2 regions of the Akkermansia biwaensis genome follow, and region 2 is predicted to be linked to the other one. Evidence: riboswitches for the same ligand, from Rfam matches in the RefSeq annotation. Region 2 holds a riboswitch; the other holds the start of a gene.
What was found. Region 2 has a riboswitch for cobalamin ahead of OQH67_RS00325 (autotransporter outer membrane beta-barrel domain-containing protein). Riboswitches for the same ligand answer to the same signal wherever they lie in the genome.
Positions count from the first base shown of each region.

Region 1: it holds a riboswitch for cobalamin, as region 2 does, so the genes downstream of both, OQH67_RS04715 (ribonucleoside triphosphate reductase) here and OQH67_RS00325 (autotransporter outer membrane beta-barrel domain-containing protein) in region 2, are expected to answer to the same signal.

Region 1 covers NZ_AP025943.1:1,147,817-1,153,142, forward strand. The annotation lists gene OQH67_RS04710 (glycoside hydrolase family 88 protein) at 1-1,312, opposite strand, end outside; cobalamin riboswitch at 1,679-1,862, shown strand; gene OQH67_RS04715 (ribonucleoside triphosphate reductase) at 2,014-4,110, shown strand; gene nrdD (anaerobic ribonucleoside-triphosphate reductase) at 4,160-4,354, shown strand; gene OQH67_RS04725 (anaerobic ribonucleoside-triphosphate reductase activating protein) at 4,381-5,097, shown strand; gene OQH67_RS04730 (aspartate:alanine exchanger family transporter) at 5,109-5,326, shown strand, end outside.
Region 2 covers NZ_AP025943.1:81,736-87,061, reverse strand. The annotation lists gene OQH67_RS00325 (autotransporter outer membrane beta-barrel domain-containing protein) at 1-3,746, opposite strand, end outside; cobalamin riboswitch at 3,781-3,918, opposite strand; gene OQH67_RS00320 (acyltransferase family protein) at 3,973-5,088, shown strand; gene OQH67_RS00315 (bifunctional adenosylcobinamide kinase/adenosylcobinamide-phosphate guanylyltransferase) at 5,096-5,326, opposite strand, start outside.

The DNA.
Region 1 (5,326 bases), 1.1 Mb from region 2:
CCATCCTGCCGTCCCCATCGGTATCCGCCAGCTGGTGGACAATCACGCAGCCGTTGCGCACGTCAAACACGCGCAGCCGGGAAGAATCCCGCCCTTTTCCGGGATTCCACGGAACGGACACCGTTTCCCGGGGCCGGAAAACATTCAAGGGGTTGGCGACGGAAACGGTCTTCCGCCGCGGATGATCTTGACGAATCACCCATTTGCGCAGTTCACAGCCGGCCAGAAGGTAGGCTCCGGAACCGTACACCTCCGTATCATTTCCGGAATAATGCCCCGGTTTGTCCGCGATCGGCTGCACCCAGCCCAGCGCTCCCTCCGCGTTCACGGCGTCGCAGGCCGCCTGCCATGCCTTCCGGATGACGGGCAGGTATTCTTTTTCGTCCAGGTAACCCTGGTTCACGCCCCACATCATGCCGTACATGATGAAAAGGGTTCCGCTCATTTCCTTCAGGGGCGGTTCGGCGGGGTCCATCAGGCTGGCGTGCCAGGAACCGTCGGGAGACTGGCATTTTTTCAATGCCGCCGCCATGCGCTTGAGCAGGTTCACGTAAAAGGTCCGCGTGGGCCAGTCCCGCGGCATGTCCTGCAGAATCATCGGCAGCCCGGCAATCACCCAGCCGTTCCCGCGGCTCCAGAACATCTTCTTTCCGTTGGCCGCCGGAATGGTGAAGTAGCGGGAATCCCGGTAAAACAGGCCTTCCTTCTTATCGAACAAATAATCGTATGCGGCCTTGTATTCCCGGTCCATGAACTCCAGATACCGGCGGTCTCCGGTATAGGCCGCCAGCTTCGCGAATACGGGGGGCGCCATGAACAGGGCGTCCGACCAGCACCAGCGGTCCTGGCATCCGGGCGTCTGGAATTTAAGGGAGGCGGACGAGGGCCGGGCCATCACCTTGTCCAGAACGGCACGGATTTTTTCGGCGGCGGCGGGATTTCCATCTTCCATGGCCATCTCCATCCAGGCATGGCCGATCACATGGTCATCCGCATGGTAGGGCCGTTTCAGAACGCCCCATTGGCTCCCTTCCCCGACCGTCCTCACGGCCTGAAGCTTCATGCTCTGCGGATGGGCCAGGGCATACTGCACCAGGCCGGAATAAAACGCCCCGTAGGTCCAATGCAGATGGGAACGCTTGACGGGATGGGCTATCTGCCACGAGGCTACAAGTTCAAGATTTTCCCTGATGGTTTTCTCCTTCCAGTCCGCAGGAGCGCCGGAAGCAACTCCGAATAAAGATAAAAAAGACAGGAACAGGACCAGAATCCTTTGTTGCAGCATGTTGAATGAGAGAGTAAATTGTTGCATATTCATATATACAAAAAAACCAGTTATAAAATTTCTTCATTAACCATTTTTCGGAATGATATAAAATAAAATCCCGCGGCATCGCTTTTTCCCTTCAAGGACGGCGTTTGAATGATCAGCGCAGAATTCTGACGCCGCCGTTCCATCATCTGATATATAACCCGGCCAAATCAAACAATACATGAGTAAAACGGAAAACCCGTAATTTTTCATCCATTTTCTCTTGTTGGCACCCAGACAGCCTTTCCGGGCACATATGGTACCATGATGAAGGCGAATATCGCATTTTCAATCCTCCCTCTCAGAGGTGATACAATATATTGTATGATAATAAATATTTAATACATCATTTGCACATTTTCCTTGCAGACCCATATATTTTATGGTTCATTGCAGTCCAGCGCAGGTAACGGAAGACGGTGAAAATCCGTCGCGGACGCGCCGCTGTAACCGGTAGACGATGGACCGGACACTGATTGCCAGGCAATCGGGAAGTCTCCATCACATGTCGCACCGGGAGCCAGAAGACGACCTGATGCTGCCGTATCTCCCATCCCGCGGACAGGATGAACATACGCACAGGTTCCCTCGTGTACCGTTTTTCGGACGAGTTGCACGCGGCTTCCCCTGCTTATGATTTTCCAGGCTTGTGCCAGGCTCGCGGATGAGCGGTCATCATCCTTTCAAGCGAGACATCCACTATGGCGACAAGCATCATCAAACGTTCCGGAAAGAAGGAACCATACCAGGGCTACAAGATTGAGGAAGCCATTAAAAAGGCATTCCACAGTTCCGGCACCGTTTACAACCGCGCCATTTATGAAGAGGTGGAGGCCAAGCTGGGCCACCAGGACAACGCAACCGTAGAGGAAATCCAGGACCTGATTGAACGGGCCCTGTTCCGCTGCGGATACTTTGAAACCGCCAAGGCTTTCATCACCTACCGCTTCCTCCACAAGATGCAGCGCGAACAGATCGCGGGCCTGTATTCCGGCAATACGTATGTGGACTGCAAGCTGACGGTGGAGGAATACATCGGCCAGAGCGACTGGCGCATCGCCGCCAACTCCAACACCACGTATTCCAATGCCGGGCTGATCAACAACACCGCCGGCAAGGTGATCGCCAACTACTGGCTGGACCAGGTCTATTCCGCACGGGAAGGCGCCGCCCACCGGGAAGGGGACTACCACATTCACGACCTGGACTGCCTGACGGGCTACTGCGCGGGCTGGAGCCTGCGCAACCTTCTGAATGAAGGGTTCAACGGCGTGCGCAGCCGCGTGAACAGCCGGCCGCCCCGCCACTTCCGGGAAGCCCTGGGCCAGATGGCCAACTTCCTGGGCATTCTGCAGAGCGAATGGGCCGGAGCCCAGGCGTTCAGCTCCTTTGATACTTTCCTGGCCCCTTACGTTTTCAAGGACCAGGCGGACTTCACGCGCATCAAGAAGGACATCCGCAGCTTTGTGTACAACCTGAACGTTCCCTCCCGCTGGGGGCAGTCCCCCTTCACCAATGTGACGATCGACTGGACCGTTCCGCGCGACCTTCAGGACCAGCCCCCCTTCAGCGGAGGAGAGCACCTGTTTGAAGGAGTGGAAGACCCCGCCCTGCTCTTCCTGGCCAAGGAACGCGGGGTGAACAGCCTGACGGAATTGACCTACAAGCACTTCCAGAAGGAAATGAACCTGATCAACAAGGCCTTCTATGAAGTGCTCACGGAAGGCGACAGCACGGGACAGCCCTTCACCTTCCCCATTCCCACCGTCAACATCACGGAAGACTTCGACTGGGAAGGGGAAAACGTCCCGCTCCTGTTTGAAAACGCCGCCAAAATAGGCTCCTCCTACTTCCAGAACTTCATCGGCAGCCAATACACCGTCAATGAAAACGGGGAACGCGTGCCTGACGAACGGGCCTACAAGCCGGACGCCGTGCGTTCCATGTGCTGCCGCCTCCAACTGGACCTTCGGGAACTGCTTAAACGCGGTGGCGGCCTGTTCGGCTCCGCGGAAATGACCGGCTCCATCGGCGTGGTGACCATCAACCTGGCGCGCCTGGGCTACCTCTTCAAGCAAAACCGGGAAGCCCTGTTCGCACGGCTGGGGGAACTGCTGGACCTGGCCAAATCCTGCCTGGAAAAAAAGCGCGCTTTCGTCCAGGAAATGTATGACCGCGGCCTGTACCCCTACACCAGGCGCTACCTGCCCACTTTCCGCAACCACTTTTCCACCATCGGCGTCAACGGCATGAACGAGCTGCTGCGCAACTTCTCCAACGACTCCATGGACATCACCACGGAGGAAGGCAGGAAGTTCGCGGAAGAAATCCTGGAATTCATCCGCCTCCGCATGCAGGAATACCAGGAGGAAACGGGCAACTTGTACAACCTGGAAGCCACTCCCGCGGAAGGCACCACGCACCGCTTCGCCCGGGAAGACCAGAAACGCTACCCGGACATCATCCAGGCCGGCCCTGTGGGCCAGCGCTACTACACCAACAGTTCCCAGCTCCCCGTGGACCACACGAACGACCTGTTCCGGGCTCTCCAGCTCCAGGACGAACTCCAGTGCTGCTATACAGGGGGCACCGTCTTCCACATGTACATGAATGAAGCCATCAGCTCCCCGGAAGCCTGCCGGGACATCGTCCGCAAGGTGCTGACCCGCTTCCGCATGCCGTACCTGACCGTCACCCCTCTCTTCTCCGTCTGTGAGAAACACGGCTACCTGCGCGGAGAGCACCAGTACTGCCCCTTCTGCGACGAGGAACTGCTCCACATCCACAGGCACGAATAACTCCCTTTTCAACCAGCCGCCTCATTTCAACCCAATCATCGAAACGACAATGACCAAACAGGAAATACTAAGCAAATACGCCCAGGACCGCACCCGCTGCACCGTGTACACGCGCGTCATGGGCTACCACCGCCCCGTGGAAACCTTCAATGCCGGCAAGCAGGGCGAATTCCACGACCGCGTCCACTTCGTGGAACCGGGCGCTCCCTGCAACTGTTCCCCCCGCACGGAACAGCCCCGCTGATTTTCCCAATAACATATGCGAAGTCAATGGGAACGGGTCGGGGCATAGCGGACATCACGCCGCTCACCTTGCTGGACTTTCCAAACAAGGTGGCCTGCATCTTCTGGCTGGGAGGCTGTAATTTGTTTTGTCAGTACTGTTACAACGTCTCCCTGGTCAAAAATGCGGTCCCCGGAACCGGCGGACGAACGGACTACCTCAACTTCCTCAGAGATCGGGTGGGATTTCTGGACGGAGTGGTTTTGTCCGGAGGCGAATGCACGCTGTGTCCCGACCTTATTCCCATCTGCCGTGAAATCCGGCAGCTCGGCTTCGCCATCAAGATAGACACCAACGGAACGCGGCCTTCCGTCGTGAAGTCCCTGGTGGAAGAAGGGCTTTGCGACTACATTGCCCTGGACTACAAGGCCCCCGCCGAACAGTACGGCGCCGTCACGGGAAGGCCCGGCCTGTTTCCGTTCTTTTCCAGAACGCTGGACTATCTGATTGCCTCAAAAATCCCTTTCGAAGTCAGAACGACCGTGCACCCGGACCTGTTGACGGAAGATCACGTCAACACCATCATACGCGACTTGACAAAGCGGGGTTATGAAGGCAACTACTTCGTGCAAAATTTTTACCAGACCACACAAACGCTCAACTCTCTCCCCACGCCGGACCGCCCGTTTGACCGGAGCAGGGTGGATTCATCCTCCCTCCCCGTCCAATTCCGCAACTTCGACCTCGGCAACGGAAGAAACTGATACCGCCCCACATGTTCGACATCCTGCTCAACCACAACACCCTGGTCCTTTTCGGAATCATCTTCTTCGGCATCGCCCTGGGCAGCATTAAAATATACGGCCTCAACCTCGGCCTTTCCGGCGTGCTTTTCGTGGCGCTTGCCGCCGGCCACTACCGGCTGGCCATTCCCAATGGAGTGGGGCAGCTTGGCCTGGCGCTCTTCGTGTACTGCGTGGGGCTGAGCGCAGG
Region 2 (5,326 bases):
GTCGCTTGAGGCATAAGAATTTGTCCTTTGCCAACTGCGATTTGTTTTTGCCAGGTGAAGCCGACGGGAATGCTCCAGTTCTGTACGGAACCGTCCCGGTACCAGGCGGCGCCGGAACCGGAACGTTCCCCGAAGGAGCCTTGGGAACCGTTCAGGAATTCGATTCCTGCGAAGGGCTTTAGGATGTCCGTGTTACTGAGCCGGATGTTCCAGGTCCCTTTCAGGCCGAAGCCGTAAATATCATCGTTCCAGGAGGCTGTAGTGGGGCTGTCTCCCAGTGTGCCGTCCGCGTCGTTGTCCATGCGGCCATAGGTGAAGTAGCCGTCGATGTCCAAGCTGTTTCCCCCGTGCAGGTCGCGGTGGTAGCGCTGGTAGAGCGCGAACATCAGCCCGTCCTGGTCCGCCTTGAACTGCTTGTCCGCAGAGTGGAAGGAGCCGAAGGTCTGGCCGAAGGCCGCCCCGGTAATCCAGCCTTTTACGCAGGAGTAGTCCATGCCCAGGGCATAGCCGCCGCCCTTGTAGTCAAGGCCGGAGATTCCTGCGGATGAGGATACGTTCATAAAATCCCCCAGGCCGGAGAACCAGACGTTGCGCCTGCCCGGACCGCGGAAGTCAAGCTGGGAGGCCGCCGTATGGGCGAAGCTGTCCACTACCCGGACGGAGGACCACAGCGTGTTGGCGATGCGGGAGGCTTCCTGCCCGCGCAGGGCTTTCACGGCGTCCAGATTGATTTTCCCGTTGAAGATCAGGTGCAGTCCGTCAGCGGATACGGTGAAGCCGGTGTCCGTAACCAGGTCGGTGCGTCCTTTCAGCGTGGGGGCGATGCCGGTCAGGTCCCACAGGTCTCCGTCCGGATCAATAACGGTGCCGGGATCCAGGTTGACCAGGGACAGGGAGAAGCTCTGTTCCGAGTTGAAGAGCAGATTGTCCCCGATGACCACGTTGACGTGGGCTCCGTCCACATAATAAGTGGAAGAGACGTTCAGTTGGGAATAGGTGTCCGCACCGGTATGGGCGGCGTCTGCCGGAGTCGTTCCGTTGACGAAGAACGTGAATTCCTGCACTCCTCCCCAGGCGTTGAGGCCTCCTTCATAGTTGTGGCAGCCGGCGGAGGATTCTCTGCCCAGAACCAGTTCACTGCCGTAGTATTTGACGAGTCCCTTGAAGGTGCCGGAGCCGGATATGGAGGAACCGCTGTTGGTTTCCACGGCGGACAGGACGGTGGAGCCGTTCAGCACCAGGTGTCCGGGAACGTCCGGACGGGCGAATGATTCCCCCAGGGTGACGGTTCCGCCTTCCACGCCCAGGCTGGCATCCCTGCCGTCCAGAATGAGGGTGGCGTTGTTCGTGATGGCGACGTTTTCCGCCTTGTAGGAGCCGCCGGCGACAATCGTGCCATCCCTGGCGGTGACGTTGAGATTTCCGAAGGCTCCTTCGTTTGCGGCGGAGGCATGGTAACCGGCCGTGCCGGAGTTTTCCCAGTTCAGGGTTTGTTCCTCCGACAGCGTGAGCTGGCCGGAAGTGCCGCTGACGGAGCCGGAAGAAATGACGGCGTCCGACTGGCTCAGATCCGCTTCACCGCCTTCCAGAACGATGCCATGTTCGGGCAGGTCCTGTCCGATGATGACTTTGGATCCTTCCCCTATATGGATGCTTTCTCCGGGCTTCACGATGACGGGAGTGCCTTCACCCAGGAATACCTGGCCCTGGAGGCGGTAGGTCATGTGGTAGTTGTCCAGGTCAAAGCCGCCAACCTTGGGGGTGTACATGTCCTTGATACCCTGCCTGATCTGGTCCAGCGTGACGACCCAGGCGGTATCCGTGGTGTTGAGTACCGTGGTTCCCACCGTAGCGTTTTCGGCCAGGTCCAGATTGATGTCCAGACCGTTGGTTCCCACTTCCAGGGCGGTTCCCGCTGCATTCTGCACCAGGGTTCCGCTGATCAGCGTCATGTCTTTCGCAATGGTAAGCGTGCCTGTTCCGGACAGGGTGCCCAGATTGTTGACAAGGGCTCCGTCACGGAGAATTTGGGAGTCTCCGGTCAGGGTAACATTAGAGCCGTAGGCCACGTTGAACCGGTTGACCAGCCCGGCGGCTTTTTCCGTGGAGATGGTCCAATTTGCCTTGTTGTCCGCACTGCCTGCATTGAGCGTAACGGAGGAGTGGTGGGTGGCGGTATCCGACTTGTTGGTGTTGACGGTCGTCCGCACCGTGTAGTCGAACAGTCCGGGATCGCTTCCCGTGCCTGAGAGCAGCGTGATGGTATCCACGGAGCTTTCCTTGCCGGAACCGCCCAGTTCCCAGATGCCGGTGATGGAGGCGCCTGCGTGGACGGTGATGTTGTCCGCGGTGTTTTCCGTAGAAAAGTCGGAGTTCGTATAGGAGCCGCTGTACAGGGCATAGGCCGTTCCGCCGTCTCCCGTTGCCGCGGCTTCAACCATACCGGTGGATCCGATGGTTGTTGTGATGCCGGCACCCCCCATCAGGGCTGCGGCCGTGCCGCCGGCGGTTGTCGCGCTGACGGTTCCGTTGATGGTACCTGTGGTGAGGGAGAATTCCGCCAGTAGGCCGTGCGCTGCCGCGTTTCCCGTGGAGGCGGCGGAAATGGCGCCGCTGATGTCACCCACGGCCAGGGAGCCTGTGGCGGAAGCCCCGGCGGCCGTACCGGCCATGGCCTCGGCCCGGATGGTTCCGGCTACGTTGCCTATGGTGATGTTGGAATGGGTTTGGTTGCCTGATTCCTCTCCTGCGTAGATTCCATAGGCATCCATGCCGCCGGAGGCGGCGGTAATGGCGGCCGCAGCGCTGATGTTGCCCAGCGTGATCTCTTCTCTGGCCTCAATGCCGAGAGCGGAGAATTTCCCGCCGGCATCAGTGGATCCGGAATTAGCGGTGATTTGCCCGTCGATTTGGGAAATATTCACCCGTCCGTAATTGGACTGGATACCTCTGGCTCCATATCCGGAAGTTGTCACTGCGGAGATGTTGCCGGTAGCCGAGATGGTGCCGATTTCGACATCCTTGTAGCGCGGTCCCTGGTAGTCCATGGTGTTTCCGTAGGAATACAGTCCCCTCGCAAAGTTCCCGGTACCCAGGGTGACGGAAATTTGCCCCGCAAAGGTGCCGATGTCCAGTCCTCCCTGGTAGGCATAGATGCCGTTGGACGAGAAGTTGGCCGTAATGGTCATGACGGAGGATTCCGCCATGGTTCCGATGTTGATCATCTTGCCGTAGCTTCTGATGCCCGTGGCATTGGTATTGGCTGCGGAGACGTTGAACTTGCCGGCGATGGTTCCGATGTCCAGGCTGGCTCCCGATGACGTATCAATGCCAAAGGCATTGTTTCTGGTAGAGGAAACGTTGAAAACGGCTTCTTCCGCAATCGTGTCTATGCTGAGGGGATCGGATTTGCCCCAAATTCCGCGTACGTTGCTGGAACCGGTCACATTGATGGTGGCGGAGACCGTTCCCAGAGCCGGGTCTGATGCGGTTCTTTCCACTGTGGCGTCACGGGTTCCGTTCAGGTTTTCCCTGCCGGCGTCCTGTGCGTGGACCGGGGCCAGCATGCCAAGGCAGGCCAGAGTCATGGCCACGGCCTGCATTTTATGCCTGGTGTGGCAGGAGTCCGGTGCGGCGTACGTGCCGCAGGAGGGAAAGTCCGCAAAAGCGGGGGAAATCCCGGCCGCCAAGGGGGCCGGGCCATCATGGTCTGCTCCGTTCAAGCGGAGCGTTTTTAATGAATGCATGTGTATGGTCTGAATGCCGGAATACTCGCCGACGGTTCATAAATACTTCGAGGCTGGCGATCTGGCTCATTGCCCGGTTGTATTCCGGACAACATACAGTGGCGGTACCGCTCCGGATTCACACCGGATTCCCCATTTATTTCCTGCTCGTGCCGCGAGCTTCCCAGAAGTGCCTCCCGTATTTACGGAGGCAGGGCATGCCTAACATACCGTGCCGCGGCTGTCAATGGGAAGTTGTACAACGTCCGGAGGGTCGGTTTCTCTTGTCATGGAACATCGTTGTGGTAAAATCATCCCTCCCATTTGGGTACTTTGTTGTTTTATAAATGGAATAAAATTAATGAGTTATTTACCCCCCCCCCCCCCCCCTCTTTGTTTATCCGGTGCAGATAATGGAATAAAGCCCAGGGATGCCTGGGTGGATATTATGCGGGTTCTAGCCATGCTTTTCATAATGATTCAGCATACTCCTACTCATCATAGTCCTGTGACTGGTATGACTCGTGCGGGCGTGTTTTTCTTTTTTATGGCGGCGGGTTATTTCCTGGCCCGGAATTATGCCGCCGCTTCTTCCCCGGTATCCTGGCTGAACTGGAAAAAGGCAGCTTTGATTTTATGCGCCTATGTGTTTTGGATTTTCGTTTCCATGGCTCTTTTCGGATTTCCTTCCACCCTGCTGGGATGGATGGCAAATATGGGGATCGGACACGTTCCGCTGGGAGTAATTTTATGGTTCCTAAGGGACTTAATGGTTTTTGTACTGATTTCGGGCATATTGTTCCGGATTCCGAGACCCTGCCTGGCCGTTCTCTGCCTAGCCGCCCTGATCCCGTTCAGTACGGAAAGTTCTATCAGGCTGACGTTCCAGTACGGGGACATGGCCTGCAACATCATTCATCCCAGAGGATTGGGCGCATTTGCCCTGGGGATGCTTTTAAGCCCTTATTCCCTTAAAGAGTTAAAGGATATGGTTGAAAAGGCTTGGGTGTATGTCCTGATTGTTTTTCCGGCGGTTTTTGCATGGGAAGTGTACCACAGGGGGCATGAGTCCGCATTGTTCCTCTGCATGGGAGTGTTGTGGATAGCGTCGTGTTCCTTGCTGGCGACGCGGTATTTCCGGAAATTTTCGTCTTTTTGCGCACGCCTTGGGCCTTCCATCTTTCTTGTATATGCCGCCCATACTCTGGTGTATCGCTTCCTGATCCGGCTTGGATTGCCGGAGGGAAGTTATTGGATGTGGGGACTTGCTGTGCCTGCGGTTTTTCTTGTTCTCAGCGGCGTGTATTTCCTGCTGGGCAGGATCTGTCCGGGTGTGTTGAGGTATATTGCGCTGAAGAGTTGAGCTTCCGTCACTTTTTTACGGTGACAGGCAGCCCCGCCACCATCAAGTAAACTTCATCCGCGCTTTTTGCCAGGAGCTGGTTGGCGATGCCCAGACCGTCGCAGTAGTGGCGCGTTTCCGGGTCCGGCTGGACGATGCCCATGCCGGTTTCCGAAGAGACGAGCACCCATGGTACGGGAGACCGGGAAATGAGTTCCTTCAACGCTTCTATTTCCCGGATCAGGGCATCCTGAAACGG